Regions from separate parts of the Xylanibacillus composti genome, predicted to be linked through region 2. Evidence: riboswitches for the same ligand, from Rfam matches in the RefSeq annotation. Region 2 holds a riboswitch; the other holds the start of a gene.
What was found. A riboswitch is a leader RNA that binds a small molecule or an ion and turns the genes downstream of it on or off. The one in region 2 is predicted to bind cyclic di-GMP.
Positions count from the first base shown of each region.

Region 1: linked by a shared signal. The riboswitch ahead of XYCOK13_RS10065 (putative bifunctional diguanylate cyclase/phosphodiesterase) and the one ahead of trpD (anthranilate phosphoribosyltransferase) in region 2 are both predicted to bind cyclic di-GMP.

Region 1 covers NZ_BOVK01000025.1:43,803-59,292, forward strand. The annotation lists gene XYCOK13_RS10030 (NADH:flavin oxidoreductase/NADH oxidase) at 1-746, opposite strand, end outside; gene XYCOK13_RS10035 (hypothetical protein) at 893-1,057, shown strand; gene XYCOK13_RS10040 (SOS response-associated peptidase) at 1,062-1,742, opposite strand; gene XYCOK13_RS10045 (hypothetical protein) at 2,023-2,232, shown strand; gene XYCOK13_RS10050 (YhjD family protein) at 2,229-2,612, shown strand; gene XYCOK13_RS10055 (YhjD family protein) at 2,695-3,168, opposite strand; gene XYCOK13_RS10060 (DNA polymerase IV) at 3,165-4,424, opposite strand; cyclic di-GMP riboswitch class I at 4,816-4,902, shown strand; gene XYCOK13_RS10065 (putative bifunctional diguanylate cyclase/phosphodiesterase) at 5,021-7,639, shown strand; gene XYCOK13_RS10070 (ABC transporter substrate-binding protein) at 7,641-8,957, shown strand; gene cls (cardiolipin synthase) at 9,009-10,439, opposite strand; gene XYCOK13_RS10080 (spore germination protein) at 10,554-12,185, shown strand; gene XYCOK13_RS10085 (Ger(x)C family spore germination protein) at 12,182-13,354, shown strand; gene XYCOK13_RS10090 (hypothetical protein) at 13,351-13,584, shown strand; gene XYCOK13_RS10095 (GerAB/ArcD/ProY family transporter) at 13,611-14,903, shown strand; gene XYCOK13_RS10100 (M23 family metallopeptidase) at 15,019-15,490, shown strand, end outside.
Region 2 covers NZ_BOVK01000012.1:302-15,791, forward strand. The annotation lists gene XYCOK13_RS04290 (hypothetical protein) at 352-903, opposite strand; gene XYCOK13_RS04295 (hypothetical protein) at 1,512-2,186, shown strand; gene XYCOK13_RS04300 (hypothetical protein) at 2,905-3,336, shown strand; cyclic di-GMP riboswitch class I at 3,707-3,798, shown strand; gene trpD (anthranilate phosphoribosyltransferase) at 3,946-4,989, shown strand; gene trpC (indole-3-glycerol phosphate synthase TrpC) at 4,973-5,773, shown strand; gene trpB (tryptophan synthase subunit beta) at 5,790-6,986, shown strand; gene trpA (tryptophan synthase subunit alpha) at 6,983-7,792, shown strand; gene XYCOK13_RS04325 (phosphoribosylanthranilate isomerase) at 7,820-8,467, shown strand; gene XYCOK13_RS04330 (Gfo/Idh/MocA family protein) at 8,470-9,501, shown strand; gene XYCOK13_RS04335 (DegT/DnrJ/EryC1/StrS family aminotransferase) at 9,498-10,631, shown strand; gene XYCOK13_RS04340 (DegT/DnrJ/EryC1/StrS family aminotransferase) at 10,628-11,755, shown strand; gene XYCOK13_RS04345 (sugar phosphate isomerase/epimerase family protein) at 11,748-12,629, shown strand; gene XYCOK13_RS04350 (M20/M25/M40 family metallo-hydrolase) at 12,622-13,935, shown strand; gene XYCOK13_RS04355 (Ldh family oxidoreductase) at 13,932-15,053, shown strand; gene XYCOK13_RS04360 (Gfo/Idh/MocA family protein) at 15,050-15,490, shown strand, end outside.

The DNA.
Region 1 (15,490 bases), on a different contig from region 2:
CCCGTACTGATATGGAATACGTCTACACCCGCATCCCGATATTTCGCGCATATCTCCAGTATATGGCCGAGATCGTAGCCACCGTCGGCATATTCAATGGCTGACACCCGCATCAATAGCGGCATGTCGACCGGCATGACCTCGCGGGCCGCTCGGATCACTTCTACCCCGAACCGCGCCAAATCCTGTCCGTACTCATCCTCGCGGCGATTGGTGAGGCGAGAATGGAACTGGTGGATCAAGTATCCGTGCGCGCCGTGAAGCTCCACGGTATCGACGCCAGCCTCGACAGCCCGCCGTACGCCATCCCGGAACTTCTTCACCATCGCCTTCGTCTCTTCGAGAGTCAGCGCTCTGGCCGGATGAGGGCTGTCCAACGGCGGCAAATCCGAGGGCGCTACCGGGGTCAGCGCATGCTGCGCCTTGCGGCCGGCATGTCCGATCTGGATGCCGACCTTGGCCCCGTACTTCTGCGCCTCCTTCACGATTCGCGCAAAAGCCGGCACATGCGCATCCGACCAGATCCCCAGATCGTAATCCGTAATGCGCCCGTCCGGCTCCACATCCGTCATCTCGATAATGATCAGCCCCGTGCCTCCCGCTGCCCGCGACACATAATGCACATAGTGCCATTCATTCGGCGTGCCGTCCTTGGCCAATACGGAAAACTGGCACATCGGCGGCATCACGATTCTATTTTTCAACTCCATGCCCTTGACCACAAACGGTTCGTTCAAATGCGCCATGCTGCTATCACTCCACTCTGTTGATTTCTGCTGTCATGCTTCCCCGGAATCCTTCACAAGACTCCATGCGCAGACCATTATACGCCCGCTGCCGCAAAAACAAAATGAGTGACCTTCGCGTAAGTAAGTTACCTGCGGGTTACCGGATGCAAATCGGTCAAGGGCCGCCGGCAGAGGGCACCTGTCAAGAAGCCGCACGGCTGCCGGCCATCATCCCTGCTGTGCCTCTCAAGGAGCGGCTGCAAGGGACCGCGGACGCCGATGGACGCATGCCCGTCAAGCTTAACGGCTTTCGTGCGTGCAGCAGCTGAACTTTCATTCTCCCCCCCAGGGCTCGGCGCAATCGGGATCGTCATTCTTGACGCTCCCCACCTTCGGCGACACTGGATAAGCTTCCATCTCGTCGGCGGGATACGGCTGCAGCAAAGCCAGCAGCCGGTCTTCATTGCTTTCCCGGCGATCCAGCCAGAGCGCCTCATCCTCTCGCCGCAAAATAACAGGCATCCGGTCATGAATGTCGCGCATCAGCGCATTAGGCGCAGTCGTAATAATTGTGCAGGTGCTCAGCTTGCTTCCGTCCGGAGCCATCCACGTGTCGTACAGGCCCGCCATCGCGAACAAGGAGCGGTCCCGCAATACGATGCGCATCGGCTGCTTGCGCCGATCCTTCGTCTCCTTCCATTCGTAGAATCCGTCCGCCGGGATAATGCACCGCTTGCGCTGGAAGGAAGCGCGAAAAGCCGGCTTTTCGCGCACGGTCTCGGCGCGGGCATTTATCATTTTGAATCCGCCCTTTGCATCCTGCGCCCAATTCGGAACCAGCCCCCATTTCAATTCGCCGAGCCGATTTTTCGTTCCGTCATGCACAATTGCCGGGATGAGCTGTCCCGGGGCTACATTATATCGGGGGACATGCTCGGGAACATTCGCCTGATCGATGAAAAAACGCATTATCAGCTCCTCCACCGATACCGTGATCGTATATCTGCCACACATGCTTCCGCCTCCCCTTCCACTTTTTCCAAGTCTGCTTCGTTCGGACATCTGCGCGTTTGCATGTGCCCATCTACTTCTGTATGCTTCTGTCCGAATCCTGCCCGGCTTCCCCCACACGGGTCACGCCGCCCGTCGCAAATCGGCTGCCCGCGCACGGCAAGCGCACAAATTGATGTTTTCCACAATTGACCTCTTGAAATGCGAATATTTGTTCGGTATTCTGTATATACGAATAAAGAACGTGCGTTCGCATTTTGTCAAGATTCGGGAGGGAACCACTATGGGATTGAAGCTGGGCAAATACGTCGGCCAGACGATCGAAATCATTTACATCGATCGTCTTCAGCGCATCTCCCAGCGGCTGATTACCGTGCGTCGCGTCGATGACGGCATCATCCGCGCTTTTTGCCACAAGCAGCAGGGGCCGCGCGTATTTCGCGTTGAGCAAATCTTGGCGGCCGCACCGGCGACAGGACGGCGAATCGGATGAATCGCGCGCCGATAGAAACGCCTGCGGATCTGCAGCATGTCAAGCAGGCAGTTCTGTACCCTGTGCTGATCGATGTGCTGGAACGGGATATGCGGACGCTCGATACCCTCCAATTAAAGATGCCGCGGGTCTACATCTCCAGCTTGCGGCGCACGCAGGAGCAGATCCATGCCGATCTCGTTCATGTGCGGCGGCAGCTGCAGAGGCGTGGAATCAAGATTTATGAGATGAAGCGAACGTCTCAGGGATTGGAGGCCTGTTACGTATGCCGCGGCTACCATCGTCATTTTTCCATGCTGTGGAGCTTGGTCCGGACGGAGGCGGAGAGGCGGCTGGCCGCCTACATGCAGGGGCCGCTGGCAGATCAGGAGCAGGCCTGAACCTGACTCCGGGCACGTTTTCGTTGGACTGCTGCCCCGCTTTCCGCAATTTGTTTTCGCAACCGCATACTGCTGCCCCCCATTATTTCCCGTAGCTCTCAAGCAGCTTAGACATCTCATTCAGATACTTGGTCAACCGCACACTGATTTCCGATCTTACAACATCGCGAACCATCCCGAACCGCTCCTCATACCCTCTGCAGATAATTTTGTGATACACCACTACATCCACCTGCTCTTCAGTCATGACCTTGATATTTCGTCTCGTTAGTTCTTTGCGGAGCAGGTACATGTCTTTCTCGATTCGGTTCATTAGTATTTGTGTTGAGAACAAGAAATGCCGGCGCAGAATATTGGGTGAATTCTTGATGTCGTCTGCTGCCTTTTGGACCATAGTCAACATAAGAGGCAACAGGATAAAATCTCGAATCATGGCGAGTTCTTCTGTTGTTGGGCGATTAAGATTTTTAGGTTGGTTTCGTTTTTCGTATTGCTCCACATGTTCTGTGAGTGCCATTTTCGATTCCCAACGGCCATTGCCGTCCAGTTTGCTCATGCCCAATGACCTCCTATTTGAGCCGCCCTTTCATAAGCCTGACCCGTTTCCATCAGAGACGACGCTCGAACAATAGAAGCCGGGCCGAAACGATCCTTGATTTGGTCAATTGTTTTCGAGCGGAGAATAAGCTTCTCCCGATCCTCAAACAGGTCCAGTTGATACACATCATCGGCGGAAAGTCCAGTGAGCGTAATATGCAAATGGGTAATGGGCATGCGTCTCCAATATTTTGCAAATAACGAGTATGCAGCCGCACCGACTTCATGTTCCAAGTAAGTTGGCCGAAACAACGTCACTTGCCTGCCGAAACTTGACGATCTGTATCCGTCTGTTTCAGCGGCTGCCACGCTTATAACCCGTCCCATATATCCGTATCGACGTGCGCGGCGGCAAACTTCGATCACGAGTTCGAGCATAAGGGGCTCGATATCTTCCATCGTCCTGTACTTCCCCCATCTCAGAGCTCTCCCATTATTAATCACCTTGATTTGCTTGCGCATGCCTGCGATAACCGGACTCGGATCAATTCCGTTAGCAGTTTGCCAATAATACTCCGCCTGGATGTCGCTCTGCTTCCCCATTTCGTAACGCATGCGTCTCTTGAATTCTCCAAGATCCAGTCGGGCGATATCACCAATTGTAAGAAGCCCCATGTGCGCGAAGTGGCGAGTCATGCGGCTAGCCACCATAAACATCTGATGGATTGGCAAAGGCCAAAGGTCAGACTCGATATTATCTTTCGAAAGCGTATATACGCCTCCGGGGACTTTCTTTGCGAAATTGTCCGTGGCCATTTTGGCGAGGATTTTGGTGGGACCTATCCCAACGCGCGTCCATATACCCGTTGAAAGTTGAACCCGCGCTTGAATTTGGCGAGCAATCTCATCGGCGGAACCGCCGAATAACGACAAAGACCCTGTCACGTCAAGAAACTGTTCATCAACTGAATACGGCTCAACTTGATCTGTAAAGGATTCATATATTTCCGTCATAAATAAAGAGACGGAAATATACGTCTGCATCCGCGGGCGGATAACGACCAATTCCGGACACTTAGCCAGCGCCTCTCCGACGCGTTCAGCCGTTGTAACTCCCTGCGACTTGGCTGCCGGACATGCAGCGAGAATAATCCCGCTTTTACGCGCCGGATCTCCGACAGCAACCGGTTTATCGCGATATTCAGGATGCGCTGCCTTCTCTATAGATGCGTAAAAACTAAGCCCATCGACCAACATGATGACTCGCTCCTTCATATCGAACCTCCGATCAGCTTTGGACGATCTTCAGGGTACGGGGTTCAACAGACTTCCAGCCAATGATTTCGTTCTTTTTTACCTGAAGTTGCTTTTTTGCAATCATATAGGCGGACCTCCAATTCGGAACATTTGTTCTTGTATAGTGTATACAGAATACCGAACATATATTCTTATTTCAAGGGGGATTTTTTGGCAATATGCAAGGCTGAAAAAAGGTATAGGGTGTAGCAGCAGCATCGGATAGTTAACATCAAATTCGATTCCGCTGAAGCAGCTGACGACCCAAAAAAAGTTAGTTCCTAGGTCCTATGATGATAGTCGCAGAAAAAGAAGGTTTTTGACGATTTTTGGCGAATACGTGTAAGGAATGATGAAGATGACGTCATACCAGCGATAAGGGCAAACCGCGCGAAAGCACGGGACGCAAAGCTACGGACCTAAAGCATCGCCATGCTATGGTCGCCGGGCCGCCGAACGGGTATCAGTTGCAAGGCTTGCATCTCCTGCAGCCTCCTCTTACTCGACTTCAGCTATGCTCCCCGTGCTTTGTACCTGTAGCCGCCTTGTTGCCATGATTTACACGGAGGATCCCTATGCAGTCAGCAACGTTACCGGCTAACAGCAACATCAAGCGAGTGGTGTATGGAGCGCTCCTCGCGTGTTCCATAACGCTTACCTTATTCCCCGGCAAATGGTTTCTAGGCATCGATTTATTTGCCGGCAGCCTGTTCTTAATCCTGCTTGTCGGTCGCTACCAGGCAAGGGCCGCATTCGCCGGAGCACTGGCCACCTATTCCGTGGCCTCGATCACAGGCGCTCTCGACTGGGTTCCCGCTTTGATCCACACTGCCCACATTGCCTGGCTTTGCTGGTATATACGCAAGCAGCCGCAAGGGTTGATCTTAGGCAGCGCGCTGTATTGGATCGCTGCCGGAGGACCGCTGCTGGCCGCCTATTATGTTTGGCAGAATGGCCGGTTCGATCAGGTTGGCATCATTCTGCTGCAGATCGAATGGATCGTCGCGCTGATATGCGTGCTGTTGGCTGATATTTGTTTGGCCTACGTGCCCCTTGGCCGCAAATCCTCCAAACAGAAGGCCGGTGTTTCCGGTTACTATTTTTCCCGGATGATGATTCATCTGACGCTGGCTGTTCTCCTGATTCCCTATATGATCTACGTCACCTATACCGGGTACCGGGGAGAAGCCGCTATCTCCCAATCGATCAAAGGCCATTTCCACTCGCAGATGCAGAGTGCGCGCTCCTATCTCGATACGATATCTGCCGAAGCGATCACATCTTTGCAGCTGCATAGCCGACTGGAGTCGACCATGATCAGCAAATGGCTGGAGGAGATCGCCAGCGAGACCGATTCGGAATTCGTTATTCTTACCGCAGACAATCGCATATTGGCTGCCAGCTCGTCTGACTTCCCGCAAGCGGGCGAACCATTCTTGTGGCAAGCGGGCAGCGAGCGGATCGTCCAGCAGGAGACGTACTGGCAGTGGCTGCCCCGGGGCGCATTTCCCCATGAGCTGGAACGCTATCTCCATGCTTACTTGATCCAGGAAGCGATTCAGCCGTCGAAACGCCTGAAGTTCGTCCTGATCGCACCCTATGCTCCTTACATTAAGGAGCATCTCGCCAGCTTGGAAGCGAAATTAAGCCTTCTGCTAAACTTCAGCCTGCTCATCCTGCTGCTCAACCTGCTGTTCCAGCGTGTGTTCTTCCAGCCGCTTTCCCGGCTGGCGGCTGCTACGACCGGTATCCCGAGCCGATTGCAAAACGGCACGTCTATCGAGTGGAAGAAGAGCGGCATGGTTGAAATCGATTCCCTGGTCCATAATTTCCAGGCCGTGTCGGCAGAGCTAAGGGAAATGTTCGATCATGCCCATCGGCTTGCCTACTATGATTCACTGACCGGACTGAAGAATCGGCCGAGCATGCAGAAGGAGCTGGAGAAGATGTTCCAGAGCCGGAAGCCTTCAGAGCAAATAGCGGTCATCTTCTTCGATCTGGACCGATTCAAGCAGGTAAACGATTCTCTGGGCCACGCCCTGGGCGATCAGCTGCTGCAGGTCGTTGCCAAACGGCTGTCCGCGATGCAAAGCGAACGTGTCCGTCTGTTTCGCCTGAGCGGAGACGAATTCGTCATGGTAGTGGAAGGCCAGGAGGAGATCACGCCGGAAGCCGCCGCCGAATCGATACTGAAGCTGATTCGCCAACCCATCAGCATTGAGCCCCATGAGCTGCGCGTTACGTCCAGCGTAGGCATCGCGCTCTACCCGGAGCACGGACAGACCGCCGATGAGCTGATGAGGCAGGCCGATTCAGCCATGTATTCAGCCAAGGAAAGCGGCGGAGACAGCTATGCGCTGTACACGGACTCGCTGAAAGCGCAAATCACCGATCGGCTCTGGCTGGAGAATCACCTGCGCAGCGCGCTGGAAAACCAGGAGTTCGTCCTGCACTATCAGCCGATTGTAGATGCGGGGACTGGCAGCATACGCGGAATGGAGGCGCTGATTCGCTGGCATCATCCGGAGCGAGGCATGATATCGCCTGCCCGCTTCATCCCGATAGCTGAGCAGACCGGCATTATCATTCCGATCGGTGAATGGGTGCTGCGCGAAGCCTGCCGGCAGAACAAAGCCTGGCAGAATGAAGGATTGGAAAACCTGCATGTGGCGGTGAATCTGTCTGCCAGACAATTCCACTCGCCTCATCTGATCAGGAATATCTGTGACATTCTCAACGAGACAGGCATGGAACCGCAGTACCTGGAACTTGAAATTACAGAAGGCTTTATCATCCACAATACCGAGTACGTCAGACAAGTGCTGCGCGAATTGGAGGCGATGGGCGTCTCGGTATCCATAGACGACTTCGGCACCGGTTACTCATCCTTGTCCCAGCTGCAGCAATTCCCGGTGCATGCGGTGAAGATCGACCGCTCCTTCGTTCGCAATATTGGCGAGAATACGCATAACCGTTCCATCGTGCGCGCCATTATTGAGCTGGCTCACGGCATGGGTCTGAAGGTTGTAGCCGAAGGCATCGAGTCAGAGGACGAACGGGATTTCCTCATCCAGCACCGCTGCGACAGGATGCAGGGATACTTGCTTGGGCGTCCGTGTGATGCCGAGCAATTCGGACAGCTGCTGCGCCGGCTTCAGAAGGAATCAAAACGAAGGCAGATTAGGGGGGACTAGCATGAGGCTTTGGTTTCAAGGGATCATCGCAGGCTTGCTTATGCTCTTGGCGGGATGCGGCGGTATTTCCCCAGGCCATGAGCAGGCCGTACCTAAGCCCGGGCATGGCGACCTTCCATCACAAGCGACACTTCACGCAACAGAAGCTTCGGACAAGCTCGAAATCTGGTCCTATTACGACCTGGGGGAGAGGAACCGCGCCAAGATTCGCGAGCTGCTGCCAGACTTGGATATATCCTTCCAGGTCGCCTCCTATTATCAGGCCATCGACCTGTACAAGAAGGCGCTGACCCGCGATGAAGTACCGGATATCTTCATCCTCGAGACCGCTTGGTTAGGCAGCTTCAATGATTCGCTAGCCTTCGAAGACCTGGCGGCCTCTCCCTATGAAGCCGAATCACTGCTCGAGCCATATCCCGAATCGATTCTGGCGCCTTTTCGCACCTTGGACGGAGCCGGGTTGATTGCTCTGCCATTCGATATGAATCCCGCCGTCACCTATTATCGCTATGACGTGATGCAAGAAGCCGGACTTCCGGCCGAACCGGAAGCGTTGGCCCGATTCATGGAGGAGCCTGACAATTGGCTGCATATCGCCCAAACGCTGAAACAGCGCAATCAATGGAGCATTGCCTGGGGAAGCGATCCATTAGATATTTTCAGCAAAAATACGTCTTTCTTCGATAGCGAGCTGTCCTTTGCGCACAATAATGAACAAATTGCGCGGGCGATCGAACTGGGGCGGGCGATTGAAAATCAAAAGCTGGCTTCCATGAGCAACATCTTTGACAAGAACAACAATTCCATTCAAAGTGAAGACACTGTCATGTTCCATACCGGCTACTGGTATCGCTACATGCTGGAGGAGCTGGCTCCCGAGCAAAGCGGCAACTGGCGCATAACGAGGCTGCCGTTCAACGCATACGGCTGGTCGGGCAGTTCAGCCGTAGCGATTGCGGCCAAATCCGCGAACAAGGATGCTGCCTGGCAAGCAGCCGAATGGCTGGCAACCGGCTACAGCCGCTATATCGAGGAGCTTCTGCACGCAGATGCCGGCAGCCCGAACGCCTATTTCGGCGGACAGAAGCTGGAGCCGCTTGTCCGAGAGCTCATCCTGCGCATGCCGGCCTATACCTTTACGCCTCTGGATGAGAAGGCCAATCGGATCTGGCGGGAGGTTTGGACTGAGGAAAAGGACGACTCTTCGCTCACAGCCCAAGAGGTGGCCAGCCTCATGGAGCAGCGGGTTATGGAGGAGCTGGCTCCCCAAATCGAAGTGCTTCAGCACTACTTGCAGGAGAGCCGAAAAGCCAACTAATGTGCCGCGCTGACCTGAAACGCAGATCCACATCGGGGCAGCCGCTCTCCTTCACAGCAGAGGGGACAGCAGCCTGGCTACCATTTCCCTTCCTCTCGCCAACCGCGGACGATGACGAAACGCTTCCAGCGTTACCTGCTTGCTGTCCCGCAAATCCTGAGCAAAATCCTCCGCCAAGCGCCGGATCGACTCGCCATGGAACAATACAGCATTCAGTTCAAAGTTGCTGAAAAAGCTGCGCAAGTCCAGATTCGCTGTCCCTACGGAAGCCAGCATATCGTCGACAACCATCGTTTTGGCGTGGACAAACCCTTTTTGATATTGGTAAAAGCGAACACCGGCCTCCATCAGCTCCTCCAGATAAGAGAGCGAAGCCCAATGCACGAGCTTCGAATCCGGCGTTCCCGGAATAATGATCCGCACATCCGCTCCGCTGGCTGCAGCAACCTTGAGCGCCATCCCGATGCTGGCATCCGGAATGAAATAAGGCGTGGTCAAATAAACCTTCTCCCTGGCAGCGCATATAGCGGCGAAATACATCTCCAGTATGGCATCCCAATGCTTGTCCGGACCGCTGGTAATAATCTGCACCTCCTCCTCGCCTGTCCCGGCATAAGGGGGTACATAAACATCGCCGCTTACCGTTTCGCCACTGACGAAAAACCAATCGGTCAAGAACGTGTCCTGCAGCGTGTGCACGGCCTCGCCTATAATCCGCAGATGGGTATCACGCCAAAATCCGAGCTTCGCGTCTGCCCCCAAATGCTCGTCGCCAATGTTAATCCCGCCGACAAAGCCGACTCTCCCGTCGACAACTACAATCTTTCGATGGTTCCGATAGTTCATCCGCTTATCGAAAAAAGCCAGCGAAGGCGGCAAAAATATTTCTGCATTCGCGCCCGCACGCCGCAAGCTGAGCAGATAATCAGAGGGCAGGTGATAGCTGCCCACTCCGTCTACGATTACACGCACCTCAACGCCTTCCCGAGACTTGCGCTCCAGTACGTCGCGAAACGTTCGGCCTATGATGTCATCGCGAACGATATAGCTTTCCACATGAATATGATGCTGCGCCTGCTCCATCGCTTGCAGCATGGCCGCATAGGTCTTTTCCGCATTCGTCAGCACCGTCGTTTCGTTGCGGCAAGTGATCGGCGCCTCCGGAAAGCTGTCCAGCAGGCGAAACAAACGGGGTTCCTTCCGCAAAAATTCACTTCGCATGGATGCCGCGCTCTCGGGCTCCTGCGTGTATACTCTCTCTTTCTTCTCATCCAAATTCAGCGCTTGTTTCTCCTTCTTGCGCACAAGCTTGCGCTTCTTGTATTCCTGCGCCAGAAAATAATACATAACAAATCCGATTAGAGGAAAAATAAACAAGATAATCAGCCAGGCCACTGCCTTGGAAGGACGCCGGTATTCCAGAAGCACGATCGTTACGATCTGAAACAAATAGATGCACAAAATCGAAGTCAACCAGACCAACAATCTTCCTCCTTTTTTATGCAACAGGCATGGTCTCTATCAGCATGCCCGCTGGTCTATACAGCCAAACCTTTTTTGCACGCATACCCAATCTTCGGGAGGGATTCAAACCTCATGACCTACAAATGGTTTGGACGCAGCAAACTGCAGAAGAAAACTGAAAAAACGCAGGTTGAGCGGCTGGAGCGCGCAAACGAGCGATTTGTCGCCGATATGGACGATAGGAAGATTGAACATTCCCTCGCGGAAATCAAGGATCACTTGCAAGAGCTCTTTTCCGAATGCTCGGATATTGTCATCCGCCCGTTTCGCTTGACCGATGAGACTGAGGCGATCATGCTGTTCGTCGATGGTCTGGTCCATACAGAGACCGTCAACGATACGATGCGGTTCATCATGAACAGCGATCTGGCGCGCGTGGAGAACGACATGCTTGCGCAAGCCGACATTCCTGTCTCGCAAATTCAATCTGTCGATACCTACAAGGATGCGCTGCTTTCTGTGCTGAGCGGCGATACGGCCCTGTTCTTTGACGGAGAAGAACGGGCGATCCTGCTCGGCATCCGCGGTCCCGACACCCGCTCCATCTCCGAGCCGGAGACGGAGGCCGCCATTCGCGGCCCGCGCGAGGGATTCATTGAAAATATGCGCACGAACACGTCCATGCTGCGCCGAAAGCTGCGCACCCCCGACTTGAAAATCAAGTCCATGACGATCGGCAAGCGCTCCAATACCAATATCGGCATTGCTTATTTGAAGTCTATAGCGGATCCGGACATGGTGAAGGAAGTGACCGGCCGGCTGGAAAAAATCGATGTCGACGGAATCTTCGAAACTGGCTATATCGAAGAATGGATTCAGGATCATTCCTATTCGCCGTTTCCGCAGGTGCAGTATACCGAAAGGCCCGACACTGTGGCGGCCAACCTGCTCGAAGGGCGTGTCGCAATTATCGTGGACGGCACACCGTTCGTGCTGCTGGTGCCGGTCACCTTCTGGATGATGGTGCAGGCGAGCGAGGACTATTATGAACGAGTGCCGGTCGGGTACTTCATCCGCTGGCTGAGGTACATCTTTTTGTTCATTGCTCTACTGACACCGGCCTTTTACGTGGCCGTGACCACCTTTCACCAGGCTATGATTCCGACAACCTTGCTGCTCAGCATCGCGGCTGCACGCGAATCCATCCCGTTCCCGGCCGTAGTCGAAGCGTTGATTATGGAGGTCACGTTCGAGGCGCTGCGCGAGGCGGGCATCCGCCTGCCCAAGACCGTAGGACAGGCTGTCAGCATTCTGGGCGCGCTCGTCATTGGCCAGGCTGCTGTTCAAGCCGGTATTGTATCCGCTCCTATGGTCATTGTCGTTTCCATCACCGGCATCGCCTCCTTTACACTGCCCAAGTTCAACCTCGCCATCACCATACGCATGCTGCGCTTTCCATTCATTTTTGCCGCTTCGCTGTTCGGCGTCTTCGGCATGATTTTGTGCGGCATGCTTCTCCTCGGCCACATGGTGTCGCTGCGCTCCTTCGGGGTCCCCTTTATGGCGCCAGTTGCACCGCTGATCCCGGGGGATTTGCGCGACGTGCTGCTGCGCAAGCCGCTGTGGCTGATCCGTCGCAGACCGTTGATGCTGCCTGTGCAGAACCGCCTGCGGCAAGGCCCGGAGCTGCCCGAGGAAATCCGCCAGCAGGGCGGACAGCGAGGCGGGCGCATCTCGCATGACGAACAGGAGAGAGACTCATGAAACATAGAGCCATCCGCACCCTGATCGTGCTGCTCCTGACAGCAGTGCTTTTGACCGGTTGCTGGGACCGCATAGAGATCAACGATATTGCCATCGTCATGATGACCGCTCTCGACGCCGCGCCCGGAGGCAAATTCCGCGAATGCATAGAAGTGGCGCTGACCGGCCAGCTGGGCGGGCCTTCCGGCGGCGGCGGCGGTACCGGAGGCGACAAAGTTTACTACACCAACAGCGCAGTAGGCCAAACCGTGCGCGATGCGTCCGGGGCGCTGCAGCAGAGCATGTCGCGCCAGCTGTTTTTCGCCCACAGACGCGTGCTGCTTGTCGGGGAAGAGCTGGCCAGACGCGGTCTGGCCGACTTGTTCGACGTCGTCGTACGCATTCCGGAAAACCGGATGTCAGCTTATATTGTGATAACCCAAGGAAGCGCGTGTGAAGTGATGAGTGCTGATACGAAGCTGGAGCGATTTACCGGCGAGGCCATCCGGGAGATCATCACCATGCAAAGCGCCATCCCCTCGGACATTAAGGATGCTACGCTCGCTTTAGCCTCCGACGGGAAGGATGCCGTGCTGCCATACCTGGATCTTCGCGAAATTCAAGATCCGAACCTGGACGCGCAAGAGGCGGCCTTCCAGGGCTTTGCCTTCTTCCGCAATGACCGAATGGCAGGAACGCTGAAGCAAGACAAAGCGCTCGGCTTGTTATGGCTCATGAATTCAGTGAATCCGTACAGCGAGACCATTCCCTTTCATAAAGGCCATGTGTCGTTAGAGATTCAAAATGGCAAAAGCGACATCAAACCCAGCCTTCGCAACGGGAGGGTGCATGTTTCAATCGACGCCAAGTTGCAGGCCCAGGTATTGGAGAACCTGTCCGAGGCCAGTCTGGACGATCCTGATGGATTGGATAGGCTAGCCCGGGCGCTGGAGGAGCGAATCGAATCCAATATGCGCGCCGCCTTGAAGGATTTGCAAAAGCACGGCTCGGACGCGCTCGGAACAGGTACAATGGTGTATCGCCATTTTCCAAGCCTTTGGCTGGACCACTATAAGGACGACTGGAACGAGAAATTTGCGCAAATTCCTTTTGATATCCAGGTAAACGCCACCATCAGCAAACTCGGCATGATCTCGGACAATGTTACGAAAAAGGAGGTTTCGCCTTGAACCCGTTGTTTATGCTGCTTGTGCCCCTCTTATTCCTTGGAGCAGCGCTGTGGGGATTCGGGAAGCTCAAGGAAGCCGGCCGGGGGGAGCGCCTGCTCGCCGGAGCGATCCTCGGGGTTTCCTTGTTCCTCTACTTATGCGCCGTCTTGGACTATGAGCCCTGGATGCCGAACGATCTGTATAAAAGGCTTGCTATATGGTTTCAACACAGCTATATCGAGGAATCCTGAGTCCGCCGGATAAGGAGGGAACGCTAATGCGAACCGAACGAATTTCAATCCGCCAGTTTGCCTGGATGGTGACTGTCCTGCTCGTCGGCACCAGCTTGTTCACGCTGACCCGACAGCTGCCGCGCATCGCCTCCCAGGATGCCTGGCTGTCCTATATCCTGCCTGCCATTTATGCATTTGCTGTAGCAGCGCTATTCTCCATGCTGGCTGCTCGTTATCCCGGAAAAAATATCTTTGAGATCGCTAGGGAAGCTGCCGGCCGCTGGGCGGGCGGGGCGCTGAACGGACTGCTCATCGCGCATTTCCTGTTGATTGCGATCCGTGATCTGAAGCTTATAGCCTTCTTTTCCCAATCTACTCTGCTCGGGGCCACCCCGATTGAAATCATCCTGTTCTTGCTGGTTCTGGCTACTGTATACTACGCCAGCTTGTCTATAGAAGACCATGCCCGTGTTATAGAGCTGATCTTTCCCTTCATGGTCCTATTTACGCTTATTACCCCCTTTCTGTTGACCGGGGATATGAACCTTTCGAGACTGGAGCCTTTTTTGGTCGTACACCCAGGCAGACTGGGGATGTCCAGCCTGATTCAGGCAGCCTCGTTCGGCGACCTCCTGATCATGGGCGCTTTTTTACATACGCTTGCCCGCGCTTCAGCCATTCACGTTGCCCTGCGCAAAGGGATTCTAATCAGCACAATTCTGCTTACCGCCATCTTGCTTCTGATCATCAATGTGCTCGGGGAAGACCTTGCGTCGGATTTGACTTACCCGGCTTTTACTATGATCGAGCAGCTGCAGCTGACGGATTTTTTGGATCGGCTGGAAATTTTCATCCTGTTCGTGTGGGTACCGTTTGCCACTATGAAATCTGTTCTGACCTTCGCCGCCATCTTATACGGTTTGTCCAGCTTTTTCGGTCATCGGAGCATGAACCGGTTCCACATACCGCTCGGATTGCTCCTGTTGTTCGCCAGCTACTTCTCCTTCGATTCTGTCATCGATGTGTTCGCTTTCAGCATGCTGCCTAACGTGCTGAATCAAGCTGCGGTTCAGATCGTCCTATTCGGCATCCTGCTGCTGGCCGTACTGTTCCGACGAACCGCCGGCAGCAGCAATGACACTGATCATGCTTCCCCCGGCCTGGTTCGAACGACGGCGCTGCTGCTGGCAGCCGCGGCCATCCTCCTCCCGGCGCTGTTCTTGGCCAAAACCCATGCCTGGGTGGGGGATGCCTGCGCATTAGGTTATGTCTGTTTGCTGCTGCTCGCGTTCGCAAGCAGCTACAGTGAAGTGCGCGAAGTGAAAAAAATCGAATAAAAATCGCACAGCAGGAAGGTTTTTCCCGTCTTGTGACGAATATTGTTTGTTGCGAGTATCTCGCATTCAGGAGAAATCTCTGACGATAAACGGTTGTGAATGCACAGGAGGAAGCATGAAGAAGAAGCGGAGCCATACCCTCACATTTGTCATGGTGCCCGAAGCTGATCAGCAGAGCCGCCAGTTTCGCATACCGAAGCTTGTGCTTTGGTCCGTTCCGGCAACGATTCTCGGGCTGATTGCCTTGGTCATCTTGCAAGTTCATTACTATCAATTAACCAGACAATATAATGCAGAGCTTACCGAGCTGCTAGCCCTGAAAGAGTCAGAGCTGCAGATGGTAGCGGCCGACAAGGACCGCCAAATCCAACACCTGCACAATAACGTGATCGAGGTGTCCCGACAAGCCGAGCAAGTCCAACATAAAGTACAGCAATTAAGAGAATTGGAAAATGAATTGAGAGGCATAGCCAACCCGGATCAACCTGCAGAGACCAGCCAAGCTGCATCGAAAAATCCGCCCGTCACGATCGCATCGGCGTTCTCCACTCTTTCCCACGGCATTTCCGGACTGCAGCCGCAGCTTG
Region 2 (15,490 bases):
GGATGATGGGATTTTAAGGGCTATGACCTGTTGCGTATTCCCATCGTACCGGGGCGCTCGTTTTATTGCGAAGGCTTAATTCAACGATTTACAGGAATGCTATCATAGATTATGAAGGTATTAAAGTTTTCTATTTCCACATCTTGAGTCATTTGCGGCACTTAAACGATGCCGATAAATAACTAGGTTAAAGTTCCATATCCCGTAGGATATCGTTTAGAATCACTTAAGCTTTTAGACTGTGACTATCAAAATATAGGTATACTATATTAACCAGTCGATTGGGCACAGGATATGTTTTTGAATGAAGTGAAAATGCTTGCAGTAGCGTGGTCATGAAGTCTGGTAATATCAGGGGTAGATTTGATTGTTTTGTTTATCATAAACTTGCACTTTATAATCGTTATCATTAGATTTTTCAGTAAAATATACATACCACAAAAACTTGTTTCTGGTTTCATCGGGATATTGTAACTGCTGATCCAGATCTATAAGGGTTGCGCGGTATTTTTCGTTAATCACTAGTTTTCCAAGGTTATCAATTGAAGTCAATCCAAAATAGAATTTTTTTTGGGCATATCTACTTCCAACACTAGCTTTGGTCAAAGTGTACCTTTTATTCACTTCCAAACCAGTTCCCGTTTGTGCTCCACGGACCTTCCAACCGAACATATTTTTTTTGAGGAAAGTACCCACAACTTGATTGTCAAGGTCTAAGTAAAATAAATACGCCTCATTTGCTTTTATATCCCCCCCAATAAACTCCTTTAATTGTGATCCCGCCTTGTTATTTAAGGCGTCTGTAACACTCCTAGAATAGTGCCTTATTTCATAAAAGTAAAGTGCAGCCAATAAGGATAGTATAATTAAAAAGGGTAGGATTCTAGTTGATTTATATCTCATTTTAACCTCCCAACGATAATGAAGTATTGATTATACAGAACCATAAAACAAGGCTTAAATGACCATAGTTGAATGAAACTTATTCCTTAATACATGAATATTCCTAACACACTCAAAATAATACAATCAAACTCTGTCGTGTAAGTTTATTTTCGATAACTTCGAAGGTCTTAGTAACTATTCTCTTTATATTATACGCAACGTATTCAATTTTGCTTGACCCTTTTCATTATGTCACTGAACATATTACATATACAGTACTCGAATAACAAGCACTTTAAATTCTTCCCCAAACTAAACAAATTTAATCCAATACTGATAATTTAGAATCACCAACCACATTCTTAAATGGATTTCAATTTATAAATCCTATTATAAATCTAAAAAGAAGATTGAATCAATAATAGAAAAAAAATATGTTTATGACAGAATACGACAGTATGTCAATTCTCGTAGTGATATCCTAACTAGAAGATAAACAAAAGGAAAATAAGTAATGTAATCTATATTTCAAAATTTTCACTCTTTGGCTTGAAATGCTATTTTTGGTATGTTATAAATAAATTGTATGCGCATACTGAATCCATTGATTTACGGAGGGAACTAATATGGTCGCTAGAAAAAGTTTTTTAAGTGTCGTGTTGGTCTTAGCACTCTTTCTTCATCAAATAAGTATGGTATCCGCAGCAAATGTGAACGATGACTTTAAGTTCGATGTAGTTAATGAAACTGTCCAGGTTATTGAGAATGGCGAAGATGTGTTGACTATAAAAACCCAATATTATGGAGATGGCATTGAGGTCGAAGAGTTGATACGATACATGGAGCAACAAGGCAGAACTTACACTAGAGTTCAGGATGAGGGGGGATCTTCTGCATTCTCGGCAATGGCTAGTTGTAATAATTTCTCTGCCGATTTCAATTCTATACACAGAAATGAAGTTATGATAACTACTATTGGTTCTGGAACAATGTGTGTTTCACCCTTATCTTTTAGTGTTACCGCTGAAAGTGGTTCTGTAATTGGTCCTATGCCAGGTGTATCGGGGATTACAGATGCGAAGGTGAAAAATAGATTAAGAGTTAATGTGATTGGTATTGTCTATGGCGGCTCACTTTTTACGGCAACTTACGATTATAGTGGCCCTTTAGTCGAAACCATATCTGTTACGGAATTTGATGAGAGTGGAACAGCGAATGTTTGGGCTTCAAGCCAGGAACTTGGTGCTGATTACGAATACAAAAGAAATGGTGTAAGTTATTCTGGTACTCATTGGCAGTAATTCTCTTGAATGTAATTACGGTTCTGGCATGAATCTGATCTGCACTCTCTGACTCCCTGTGTTCCCCAGACTACCAGAACGTCAATGCATCACTCCACAGCATCCTTACCTGCACAATTAATGTATTTAAAACATCGTAGCAGCTTTTATAACACCCAATAGGAGCCGGGAAATCCATTGCATAAGGATTCCCGGCCCTTTTATACGCTGCGTGCACAGGGGCACACATCTTCTAGCCGTTGAAAGTCCTATAGCGATAGGAGCTAATTTCCCCATTTAGCTTGGATACTTGCGCATGGCGGAATCTGTACATAAAAGTGTATCGACGAAAGTACCTGTCATAAATATGGCGAGCCGTCCCAGGCCATACCATGAAGTGAACCTGCCGCGTCAATCAAAAAGTCCTCGCAAGAGGAAAAAGTGGAAGTCAACTTCGCGCGTGTTGGAGAGCGAGCTGAGCCCTTAGGCGAATAAGGGGACCGAGTATTGTCTGCTGATCATAATTCTAATATTGATCATTCAATTATTCTCTAAGATTACTTTGGTACGCCGCATACGGTTGTCTACTCCCTGACCTTAAACCCTGCCATCATGCTGACAGTGAAGAATGAGCCCATGCATCGAATTGGCAAGCTCCTTCAACCGAATGGCGCAGTAATTAGCTGGTGTGGATAGGTCAAAAAAAATCTTATTGTGATAAATTTTTTTCGGAGGGTATATGAAGAAATCAACTTATTCTTGCTTTGCACTTCTTTTACTATTCATTTTGTCCGCATGTTCGACTAGTCAAACAACCGAGACCTATCATGATGCGGAACATATGCCCCGTGCTTCGATTACTAATGTTTTTCTAGATTTACAAGAGAAATCAGGATGGTGGGTAGTGCCGGAAGAGGCTACATCCTTAACCATTCATGTTGAAGCCAAAAACACAGATACAGTTCTTTTTTGGCTAGTACCGACCGGGACAGAAGCTTGGGGCGAAAGGACACTCATGGGTTATGACCAAGATGCTAGTGATGGATGGTCCTTGAGATGGGATTTCGGTGATCGGAAGCTTCACAATCGTATTTATGTTCAAGCTCTAGGGATCGACGGTGTGTCGATGGACAGTCAAAGCATAAATGTAACAGCAGATGTTCCAGAATAGCTTGCCATTCCGTATATAACACGTAGCTTATTGAATGCACGCAGATGCAGGATAGGCAGTTTGCTGCTTGTGCCGTCAATCGCCTTCTAGTACTAGCTTATAAAGGTAGGAAGGGGAGACGGTCCCGAGACTTTCTGCTTATTTTTCCATATTTGGCTTCAAGCTATTTACGGACGGACGTCCGTCATAGTAGTATGGATGACAACAAACTAGAGTGAATATTCAGAAAAATCAAGTTGGCGAAGCCATACCCTGCTATCGGGTGTTTAAAAAGGAATAATGGAATTCGACAAAAGCAGTCATGGTTTACGGTAGACGGCAGACAGGTCATGAAATATAATGCAAATATAGCAAAGGATAACATATGTTCTTGTTGACAAGGCAAACCTATGGAAACATAGGGACTGCAAAGCCATGGTCTAAGGCATTTTGAACAGATGCCAGTGTAGACTGGTTACCGGGAGCTGGGGAAATCCATTCCGATCGTTTCCTAAATGCTTCGGAGTGGTTTTTTATTCACTTGTAGTACATATTTTCCTAAATATACTATTAATAACCTCATAATTCTGAGTAAGCCGATAGGAATAAATGGGGAGAGGGAGGGGCCACTTGTTCAAACGAATCATGCAAAAGCTAATAGATCAGCAGACGCTGACTTTGCAAGAAGCGGTTGATTGTATGGAGAAGATACTCAATCGAACCTGGACAGACGCTCAGATCGGCGCTTTCCTGGCTGCGCTGGCGGCGAAGGGAGAGAAGCGCGAGGAGATTCTCGGGATGCTCCATGTGATGCGGGAGAACATGGTGCGTGTGTACGTATCGGAGAATGTAGTGGATATTTGTGGCACAGGCGGGGATGGCATTGGCTCCTTCAATACCTCGACCGCGGCAGCACTGGTCGCCAGCGCAGCCGGGGCCAAGGTTGCCAAATGCGGGAACCGTTCATCGAGCAGCTCTTGCGGAAGCGCGGATTTGCTGGAAGCCGCAGGCGTGCGCATCGAACTGACGCCCGATGAGGTTGGACGATGGCTGTCAGAATGCGGATTCGCCTTCTTATTCACCCCGCAGTTTCACCCGGCACTGCGCAATCTCGCTCCATTGCGGCGCGAACTGGGGATACGCACTGCATTGAATTTGTTGGGTCCGCTGGGCAATCCGGTAAGGCCCAGACGGCAATTGCTTGGCGTATCCCATCGCGAGCTTGCACCTCTCTACGCAGAGATCTTGCTCCAGTCGGGCACCGAGCATGCCATGGTTGTACACGGCTTGGACGGTATGGATGAAATCTCTCTGAGCGCGCCAACCGAAGTGTATGAGATTCGGGCCGGTGCGCTGACAACTTCGCTGATAGAACCGGAGTCGTTGGGGCTAAGCTATGCCGCCCACGACGACATTAAGGGAGGTGATGCTTCCTATAATCGCGACATGCTTGCCGCCTTGTTCGGTGGTGAGAGAGGACCTGTGCGAGACATCGTGTGTCTGAATGCAGGCGCGGCTCTCGTCATCTCGGGAATAGCTGTTGATCTGAAAGAAGGGTTGCACATCGCAGCTGACACCATTGACTCGGGTGCGGCGAAGTCCAAGTTGGCGGAACTGGTCAACCGTTCCGGTCGAACGCCGAAAGGAGAGAAGCGTGATGTTTATGCTCGATGAGATTTTATCCCATAAGGTGCAGGAGGTGAAGGAAAAGCAAAGCCTTGTCCCTTTGAAGGAAATCAAGGAAAAAATCGCGAGTGCGCGAATGCCCCGCGATTTCTACGGCGCGCTGAAGAAGCCGGGTATTTCATTGATTGCTGAGGTGAAGCGCAAGTCCCCATCCAAAGGCGAGCTGCGGACCGACTTCGATGCGTTGTCGCTGGCACGCATGTATGCGAAGTATGGAGCGAGAGCGATCTCCGTATTGGCGGACGTGAAGTATTTCGGCGGGGGGGCGCATGTTGTGGAGCGCATCGCCAATGATTCACAGGTTCAGGTGCCGGTCATGTATAAGGAGTTTATCATCGATCCTTACCAGATTTACGAGGCGCGAGCTGTCGGCGCTGATGCGGTCCTCATGATTGTGCGGGCGATCGAACCGGACAGGCTGCCGGAGATGATCGAGACGGCGCATGATTTGGGCATGCAGGCGCTCGTGGAATGCTTTACCGCCGAGGAAGCCGAGCGTGCTGTTACGGCAGGGGCGCGGATTGTCGGGATCAATAACCGTGACCTGCAGTCCTTCGAGGTGGATTTGGCGCGTTCGGAGGACATCCGTCGTGTGCTGCCGGAAGGCGTTGTGACGGTTAGCGAGAGCGGATTGACCTGCGGTGCCGATGCGCGGAAGGCGGAGGCGTTGGGATTCGATGCGATGTTGGTAGGCGAAGCGATTCTGAAGGCGCAGGATGTCCCGGCTCGCGTGCGCGAATTTGCGTATTCGTATATGGGGACCCAAGTATAGGAGGGAAGCAGCTGGAATGGAAGGATTTTATGGGAAATACGGCGGCGCTTACGTCGCTGAAACGTTGATCGGCAATTTGGAGGAGCTGGAGCGCGAGTATCTGAAGGTGAAGGATGATCCGGATTTCAGGGCGGAGCTGGCCAAGCTGCTGAAGGATTTCGTCGGACGCCCGACCCCGCTCACACCGCTCCATGCGATAAGCGCAGAGATCGGACGGCCGAAAATATATCTGAAGCGCGAGGATTTGACGCATACAGGGGCGCACAAGATCAACAATGCGCTGGCGCAAGCGCTGCTGGCCAAGCGAATGGGCAAGCAGCGGGTCGTGGCGGAAACAGGGGCGGGCCAGCATGGGGTGGCAGTGGCGACCGCTTGCAGTCTGCTAGGGCTTGATTGCGTGATTTATATGGGAGCGGTCGATGCGGAGAGGCAAGCGCCCAACGTACAGCGCATGAAGCTGCACGGCGCCGAGCTGCATCTCGTCCATACCGGGCAGAAGACGCTGAAGGACGCGATCAGCGAAGCGATTCGCGATTGGATCACGAACGTGAATGACACGCATTATTTGCTTGGTTCGGCGGTCGGCCCCCATCCGTTCCCGAACATCGTGCATGATTTCCAGTCGGTGATCGGCTTGGAGACCAGAGAGCAAATTCTCGAGCAGGAGGGGCGCCTGCCTGACTGCATCGTCGCTTGCGTAGGAGGAGGAAGCAATGCAATCGGGATGTTCAGTCCCTTCCTGGAGGACGAGGAAGTCAGGTTGATTGGCGTGCAGGCAGCCGGGAAAGGCTTCGATACAGATAAGTATGCCGGACCGTTGATCAAGGGACGGCCGGGCATCTTCCAGGGCGCACACACTTATATTCTGCAAAACAGCGATGGGCAAATCGGCAAATCCCATTCGATTGCGCCTGGCCTGGATTACCCTGGCGTGGGGCCGCAGCACAGTTATCTGAAGGATATCGGACGCGTCGAATATACGTTTATTCAAGATCACGAAGCGCTGCATGCATTCGAGTATCTTTGTCACAAGGAAGGAATCCTGCCCGCTCTGGAATCCTCCCATGCCGTTGCCTATGCGTTGCAGGTTGCTGCAACGATGGACGAGGGACAAATTCTGGTCGTCAACTTGTCCGGGCGGGGAGACAAGGATTTGAGCCAAGCGATAGAGGCGCTGGCTCGACTGAAGGAGAAGGAGGCATCCGTTTCATGAATCGTATTCAACGCACCTTTGCCCGCTTGCGGGAGCAGGGGGAAAGCGCCCTCATTCCCTACATTCCGGTAGGCTTTCCTGCTGCAGAAACGTCCGAGAGCCTGATCCGCACCCTATGCGAGTCGGGCGCAGACTTGGTGGAGCTGGGCGTACCGTTCGGCGATCCGCTTGCCGATGGCCGCGTCATTCAGGATGCAAGCACACAGGCTTTGGCCAACGGAACGACGCTTCGCGCCTGCATCGAGATGGTGGCCAGGCTCCGTCCGTCGTATCCCGAGCTGCCTTTCATCCTGATGGGCTATTGCAATTCCTTTCTGGCCTATGGTTTGGAGCGGTTCGCTGCGGATGCGGTTGAAGCCGGTGTGGATGGGTTGATTATCCCGGACCTGCCGTCCACGATGGCGGACCCTTGGGTAGAGATCTTCCGTCCGCATGCGCTTGATCTGATCTTCTTCCTCGCACCGACGACCAGTGAGCAGCGGGCCGCCGCTACGATGAGCAAAGGCTCGGGCTTTCTGTATTGCATTTCGGTGAACGGGGTTACAGGGGAACGGGAGAAGCTGCCGCAGGAGCTGCCCGCATTCTTGAAGCAGGCACGCGCGGCGACCGATCTGCCGCTCTGTGTAGGCTTCGGCATTTCCTCAGAAGAGCATGTAAGGGAGATTAGCCGTCATGCAGATGGCGCTATCGTCGGCAGTGCGCTGATTCGCGTCATTCAACAGGCGGCGCCGGACCAGCTGGAGGGCGAAGTACGGTCATATATGCAGAGGCTGAAGAACGCGACCAAGCCGATCACTCAACGTTAAGAAGTAGACGATGCGAGGAGGGAACTAATGATTCGAGTCAAGATCTGCGGGCTGACCGATTGGACAATGACGCGGGCCGCTGTCGATGCAGGGGCGGATGCGGTCGGGTTTGTGTTCGCGGAAGGACGGCGTCAAGTTTCGCCGGAACAGGTGCGAACTATTGTCGAGCAACTGCCCCCTTACGTGACGACGGTAGGCGTATTCGTCAATGAAGGGCTGGCGCGCCTGAACGAGATTGCCGCGTATTGCCGCCTGGATTTGCTGCAATTGCACGGAACCGAGTCTCCGGACTATTGTGCGCAAGCCGCTCGTCCGGTCATCAAGACGATTGCGGTGCGCGGCCCCCAAGATGTGGAGGCGATTGACACTTATCTGTCTTGCACCCGGGGGATTCTGCTGGATGCCTACGTGGAAGGGGCTTCTGGTGGGACGGGCCGGACGTTCTCCTGGGAGTACGCCGTTCATGCAGCCAAGCGGGCCCCGATTATCCTCGCTGGCGGCCTGCATCCGGGCAATGTCGAGGAGGCCATTCGTCAGATTCGGCCATATGCAGTCGATGTCAGCAGCGGCGTGGAGACGGCAGGCGTGAAGGACCCGCAGCGGATTCAGGCATTCATCGAACGCGTTCGTCTGTGCGCTGCTGCCGAATATGCACCGCAACAGAGGGGTGGCTGACTATGCAAAAAACGCTGATCATCGGATTTGGCAGAGCAGGCCGCGGTTTGCATTGGCATTGCTTGCGCCGAGCTTATGCGGACGATGTGACGGGGCAGCTGTTCAACCAGACCGTGGGGGTGGTCGATCCGAAGGCCGATTCGCGCGACAGGGAAGAACCGAATCTGGTGTTTTTCTCCAGCCTGAACGAGGTCGCCGGGTTTGATCCGGACCACACGGTGGTGCACATCTGTACCCCTCCCGAACTGCATGAGGCTATGCTGAGCGAGGCGGCGGAGCATGGGTATACCCGCATCATCATGGAGAAGCCGCTGACCACGACCATGACGCAGCTGGACAGAATCAGGCTCATACAGGAGCGGTACGCCATCGATTTGCTTGTCGTGGCCAACTGGCTGTCGAGCACGTTGACGGAGCGGCTGCACGCCTTGATTCAATCCGGCGTATACGGACCGCTGCGTCATATCAAGGCGGAACAGGACAAACCGAGACTATCGCGGACCATTGCCAACCCGAGCCATGAGAATGCCTTTGATGTGGAGATTCCCCATCTTGCCGCACTCGCGCTGTTCCTGGGGGGGACGGAGATCGAGGTCGTTTCGGCGGAATCGGCCGACATGCGCATTGACGGGCGCATCTTCCCGCATATGGGACGGGCCCGCATGTCCATGCTGCACCACAGACGGCTGACCTCGGAGCTGCATTCCAATCTGGAGGCGCCGATTCGCAAGCGCCGGATCGAACTGTACTTCGACAGGCACCGGGTCATTGGCTATTATCCCAGCAGCCAGGACGACAGTTTTTCCTGGATGAAGACTTACGGTGCGGACGGAAGGCTGCTAGAGGAGAAGGTGATGTATGACGACACGTTGAGTGCGGTGTTCATGCAGTATTACAACTATTATGACGGACGCAGCAGCAAGCCCGTCAGCGACTTGGCCTTCAATGCGCGTGTGGTCAGTGCGATCTGCCAAGCCAAGTCACTATGCGGGTTAATGCTGGAGGAAGATTCCATACGGGAGGTGATGACATGAAGGTGCCCTTTTATACCGGCGCTGTGTCATTCAAGAGGCAGTGGCCGCTGATTGCGGCCAAGTTGGATCAAATTTTGGATCAGGGCTTGTTCACGAACGGCCCGGTTGTCAAAGAGCTGGAGAGAGCGATGGAGACCTTCACCGGAGCGAAGCACGCCATTGCCGTCGGCAATGCAACGGAGGCGCTGGTCATTATGCTCAAGGCCGCGGGCATTGGTCCCGGCGATGAAGTGATCGTGCCGAGCTTCACGTTCTTCGCCTCGGCTTCAAGCATTGTTCATGCCGGCGCGGTTCCCGTGTTCTGCGACATCGACCCAGTGACGTATATGCTGAAGCCGGATGAGCTGGAGGATAAGGTTACCGCACGCACCAAGGCGATCATGCCGGTGCACCTGTTCACCCAGATGGCAGATATGAAGGCGATCTGCGAGATTGCTGAGAAGCACGGTCTCCTGGTGCTGGAAGACAGCGCGGAGGCGATTTCCATGTTCCATGAAGGCAAGCATGCGGGAATAGTCGGCCAGGCAGGCGTGATCTCCTTCTTCCCGACGAAGACGTTGGGCGCAATCGGAGACGCCGGTCTCATCCTGACGAATCGGGACGATCTGGCTGCCCGCGCGCGCCTGCTGCGCTTGCATGGGCAGGAAGAGGATGAGCCGTACGTGCATCATCTGGTCGGGACCAACAGCCGCATGGATGATATTCAGGCTGCCGTGCTGCTGGCGCGTCTGCAGTATCTGCCAAGCGAAATTGCCAAGCGCTCGCATTGGGCCACCCTGTATGATCGGCTGCTGGCCGATCTGCCGCAGGTTCAGACGCCGCACATTCGCGTCCGCGAGGAAGCGGCCAACCCGGTCTATTATGTGTATCTGATCGAGGCGGAACAGCGCGACGAGCTGGTGGAATACTTGTCGGAGCAGGGCATCGGCACGGAAACGTATTATCCGATTCCCTTGCACTTGCAGCCTTGCTTCTCCCATCTGGGCTATGAGCCCGGCAGCATGCCGCATGCGGAGCACGCCTGCTCGCGCACAGTCGGACTGCCGATGTACCCGGACTTGCAGGAAGCGGACGTGCGCGCTGTATGCGAAGCGATTCGCAAGTTCTACGAAAGCGGGGGTGAAGGATGAAGGTTCCATTTTTCAACTATGCAGCCCGGTATAAGGAAGATCGGGAGAAGATCAAGGAGATCGTCTATCAGGTCGGGACATCCGATCAGTTCATCTTGAAGGAGCATGCGGCGGAATTGGAAGACAACATTCGAGCTTATACGGGGGCCAAGCATGCGATCGCGACGGCCAATGGAACGGCAGCCTTGACCCTCATCCTGCGCGCGATGGGCGTAGGTCCCGGCGTTGACGTGCTCACCCCGGCGTTCTCCTTCATTTCGACGGCGAGCACGATTGCCTTGCTCGGGGCGCGTCCCGTCTTCGTCGATGTCGATCCGCTGACGGGGATGATGGACCCGGCGGATCTGGAAGCGCGCGTGACCCCCAAGAGCAAGGTGGTCATCCCGACACATCTCTTCTCCGTTATGGCGGATATGGCTGCAATTAACGAGGTGGCCAAGCGCAACGGTCTGCTAGTGCTGGAGGACAGCGCGGTCATGCTGGGCGCGCGAATGCAAGGCAAGCCGGCTGGCATGCATGGCGATGCGGGGCTCTATTCGTTCTTCCCGGCGAAGCCGCTTGGCGGCATCGGAGACGGCGCCGTGATCGTCACCGACGATGACGAGCTGGGGCGTCTATGCCGGATGCTCCGCAACCACGGACAGGACGGAATTACCCGCTTCCTGCACCATTACACCGGCTACAATCACCGCATGGATGAAACGGTGGCCGCGTATTTGGTACACAAGCTGAAGCGGTTCGACAGCCTGCTGGAACGCCGCCGCCAAATCGGCATGCGGTATGATGAAGCCTTCGCTCCGCTGGCCCCGCATGTTCAAGTCGTGAAAGATGCGGCCTATGAGCGCGTCTACTATACGTATGTATTGCAGGCGGAATACCGGGATCAATTGCGGGAGTACCTGGCCGCGCGGGAGATTGAAACACAGGTGTATTACCCGAGGGCGCTTCCTCTCCAGTCGGCCTTCGCTTATTTGGGCCACAAGCCGGGGGATTTCCCGCATGCGGAGGCCATTCCCGGGAAGGCGCTGGCGTTGCCGTTGTACGCCGAGATGCCGGATGCGCATGTGGAGCATGTGATTGAGACAGTGCTGAAGTTCGAGGAAGCGGTGAAGCTCCATGCTTGAACCGCAGCACATGGTAATGTCCGGCCTCAGCGATGAAGCCGGACCGACGATTACACAGCAGATCGAGGCCCATCAGGCGTTGGGCTGGCAGGAGATGGAGCTGCGCTCGGTGGAAGGGCAGGCGCTGGCGGATTGGGAAGAGCCCCTGTTTCAGCAGGTACGCAGCCAGTTGGACTCCGCCGGGATGCGCGTGACCGCTGTCGCCTCCCGGATCGCCAATTGGGAGCGTCCGATTACAGCGCCGTTCAAGCAGGACATGGAGGAGCTGAAGCGCGTAGCCGACCGCATGCTGGAGCTTGGCGCACGATATGTGAGGATTATGTCCTACCCGAACGACGGCTTGCCGGAACTGGAATGGCGCGACCGGGCTGTGGAGCGTCTTCATCACTTGACGGAACTGGCGCACGCGGCGGGGATCGTATTGCTGCATGAGAACTGCTCCGGCTGGGGCGGGGTCTCTCCGGATCATACGCTCTACTTGCTGCGAGAGTTGAACACCCCCGCCTTTCGGCTGCTGTTCGATACGGGCAATGGCATCGCCTACAAGTATGACGCCCTGGCGTTCCTGCAGCAGGTATGGCCTTACGTGGAGCATGTGCATATCAAGGATGGGCGGCTGCTCGACGGGGAAGCGGTCTATACGCTGCCCGGAGAAGGACACGCTAGTGTTCGGGCGTGTGTGCAATGGCTGATCGAGCACGATTACCGGGGCATATGGGCTATCGAGCCGCATCTCCACTTGATTCCGCATCTGCATAAGTCCGGCGATGGGCAGGCCATGGGGCAGGCTTATGTGACCTACGGACGCTGTCTCGAGCAATTGCTGGAGGATGTACGGTGCTCCCTGAAGGAAGGGGGGGCGCAAGTTGGCTGAACAGCTGTTTACGGATGAGCATGCCGAGCTATTGCTTGCCTTGCTTCGTCTAAACACGATTTCACCTATGGAAACGGGGCGCCCCTCCGAGATTGCCCGGGCACAAGAAATGTATGCCGCATATGCGCTCGATAGGGAACGATGCGTGATCGCTGAACATGCCTCTCCTGATCCGCATGATGTCCGCTCGCCCGACGTTCCGTTGTCCGTTCGGGAATGTGCGGAACGGCTGGAGGAAGCCTTCTGGGAGAGCCAGCCTAATATGGTGCTGCGCTTTGGCCGGCAGCGTCCGCTGGAAGAGACGGTCATGTTCAATTTCCATATGGATACCGTCGATGGCGTCTTCCCCGCAAGCTTCGACGGGGAACGCTTCGTCGGCCGCGGGGCTGTGGATATGAAGGGGCCCGGGGTCGCCGTATTGGCAGGCATACAAGCGGCCTTGAAGGAACAGCCGGATCTGCTGGACAGGCTCTCGATCTTGATCCAGTGCGTATCCGGGGAAGAAGGAGGGGCAATGGGGGTCTACGGCACGAAATTGCTGGCGGAGCGCGGTTGGCTGGGGCGCTTGAATGTATTCGCCGAGCCTTCCAACGGCCTGTACTTCGACCGTTCCACTACCTCGATGACGGCCCGGATTGAAGTTAGCGGCCAGGATGCTACCGATGATGCGCCGCATCAAGGCCACAACAGCAGCCTGCTCCTCGGCTATTTGGCCCAGCAGCTGGCGAGAGACTGGCCGGAACGCTTCACGGCGGAAGGAAGCAAGATCTGTCTGGCGGGGCTCCATACAGGCCGCATGCACAACAAAGTGTATGGGAGCGGCCAATTGCTGTTCAACTTCGCCTACGCTTCGGAAGAGAGCGGACGGAATATCCGTCGTTGGCTGGACGAAGCATTCGCAGCGGCGCTTCGCGGCTTCGCGGCAGCATTCGCATCCGTTCCGGCCGCGGCGCTTACCGCACGGGAAGCCGGACAGATCTGTCGGCTCGTCTGGGTGAAGCAAGGACTCCCCGTGCTCGCGAACCGAGATGCAGACATGGAGGCGTTCCTGAGCCGCATCGGTCTGAAGCGTTGCCCGGACGAGCTTCAAGCCGAGACCTTCACCTGTGATGCGATGTGGGCGCAACGTCCCGATGTCTATACGATCGTATACGGACCGGGAAGCCTTGCCGGCAACCGTGCCCATGCAGACGGCGAGTTTATAACCAGGTCCGAGCTGGAAACGTACGCCCGCTCCATTCGCGATCTGCTGATTGCGCTGGGGAAGGAGCAGTCCAACAAACAAGAAGAGGTGATGAAGGCATGAGGGAGCATCCATCTGTACGCGTGCAGCGTGCAGACTTGCGCCGATTTGTCCAAGCAGTCTTCCAGTCTTGCGGTGTACCGGAGCCGCAGAGCCGCACTGCTGCGGAAGTGCTGTGCTACGCCGATGAAAACGGGTTCGATACGCACGGCGTCGCTAATTTGGAGCGGATCTATGTAGCGCGCCTGCAGGATGGCCGGGTTGATCCGCTGGCGGCTCCGGCCATCGTTGCGGAGACCCCGGCCACGGCCGTACTCGATGCGAACGACGGCTTGGGCCTGGTTGCGGGTGCGAGAGCTATGGAGCTTGCCATGGAGAAGGCGCGGCAGACGGGGATCGGCTGTGTGGTCGTCAGACGCAGCTCGCACTTCGGCAGCGCCGGGTACTATACCCAGCAAGCGCAGGACGCGGGCATGATCGGCATGGCAATGACCAATCTCGGCTCGCAGACGATTGCCCGGCCGCTGGGAGGCAGCGTGAACATGATCGGCACCAATCCGATCGCCGTCAGTGCGCCTGCTGGACAATTGCCGCCGTTCGTCCTCGACATGAGCACGACCGTGGTGGCTACAGGCAAGATTCGCGCTGCCCAACGCCGGGGGGAAGCCATCCCGGAAGGCTGGCTGATTGACGATGAAGGCCAGCCGGTGACGGATCCCCGCGCCTATGACGAAGGAACCGGCCATCTGCAGATGCTTGGTGGAGCCTTGGAGACGGGGGGAGCGAAGGGATACGGTCTGGGCTTGATGGTCGATATTTTCTGCGGGATTTTGTCAGGCGCCAATGTCGGTCCTGATCCCATGCTGCTTCGGCCGGAGGGGCAGCAGCAGGCGAAGGAAGACCAAAATATCGGTCACTTCTTCTTAGCCCTGCATGTAGAAGCGTTCTGCCCGCAAGCTGAATTCCGGACACGCATGGACAGCATGCTTCAGACGCTGCTGAATTGCCCGGCAGCCGCACCGGCCACACAGGTCGTATACCCGGGTTATCTGGAAGCCATGGGGAGGCGGGACGGTAATCAGGTCCAACTCGATGGAGCGGTATTTGAGCAGTTGGCTTCGCTTGCCAAGCGACTGGGGCTCAACGAATTGCCAATGACAAGGGAGGTTGTGCAGTCATGACCCTTCGTGTGGGAATGATCGGGATGGGAGTTATTTCGAAATATTATGTGCATGCCATGCAGAACCGGCCGGATACGCCGGAGCTGGCCGCTGTGTGCGATTTGAACGAGGAGCGAATGAAGCCGTTCGCTGAATCGGGGACGCCTTGCTTTACAGATTATCACGAGCTGCTTCGCCAGGCCGATATCGATGCGGTGATCGTCAATGTTCCGAATGACAAGCATTACGCTATCTGCATGGATGCCTTGCTGGCAGGCAAGCATGTGTGCTGCGAGAAACCGATGACGCTGACTTTGCGGGAAGCGGGGGAACTGGTTGCCCTCTCGCGGAAGACGGGCATTACCCTATTTACCGCATTCCATCGCCGTTACAATATGCATTTCGTGCAAGCGTTGGAAGCTGTGACTTCTCATGACGAAATCGTCTCTGTTCGGGCC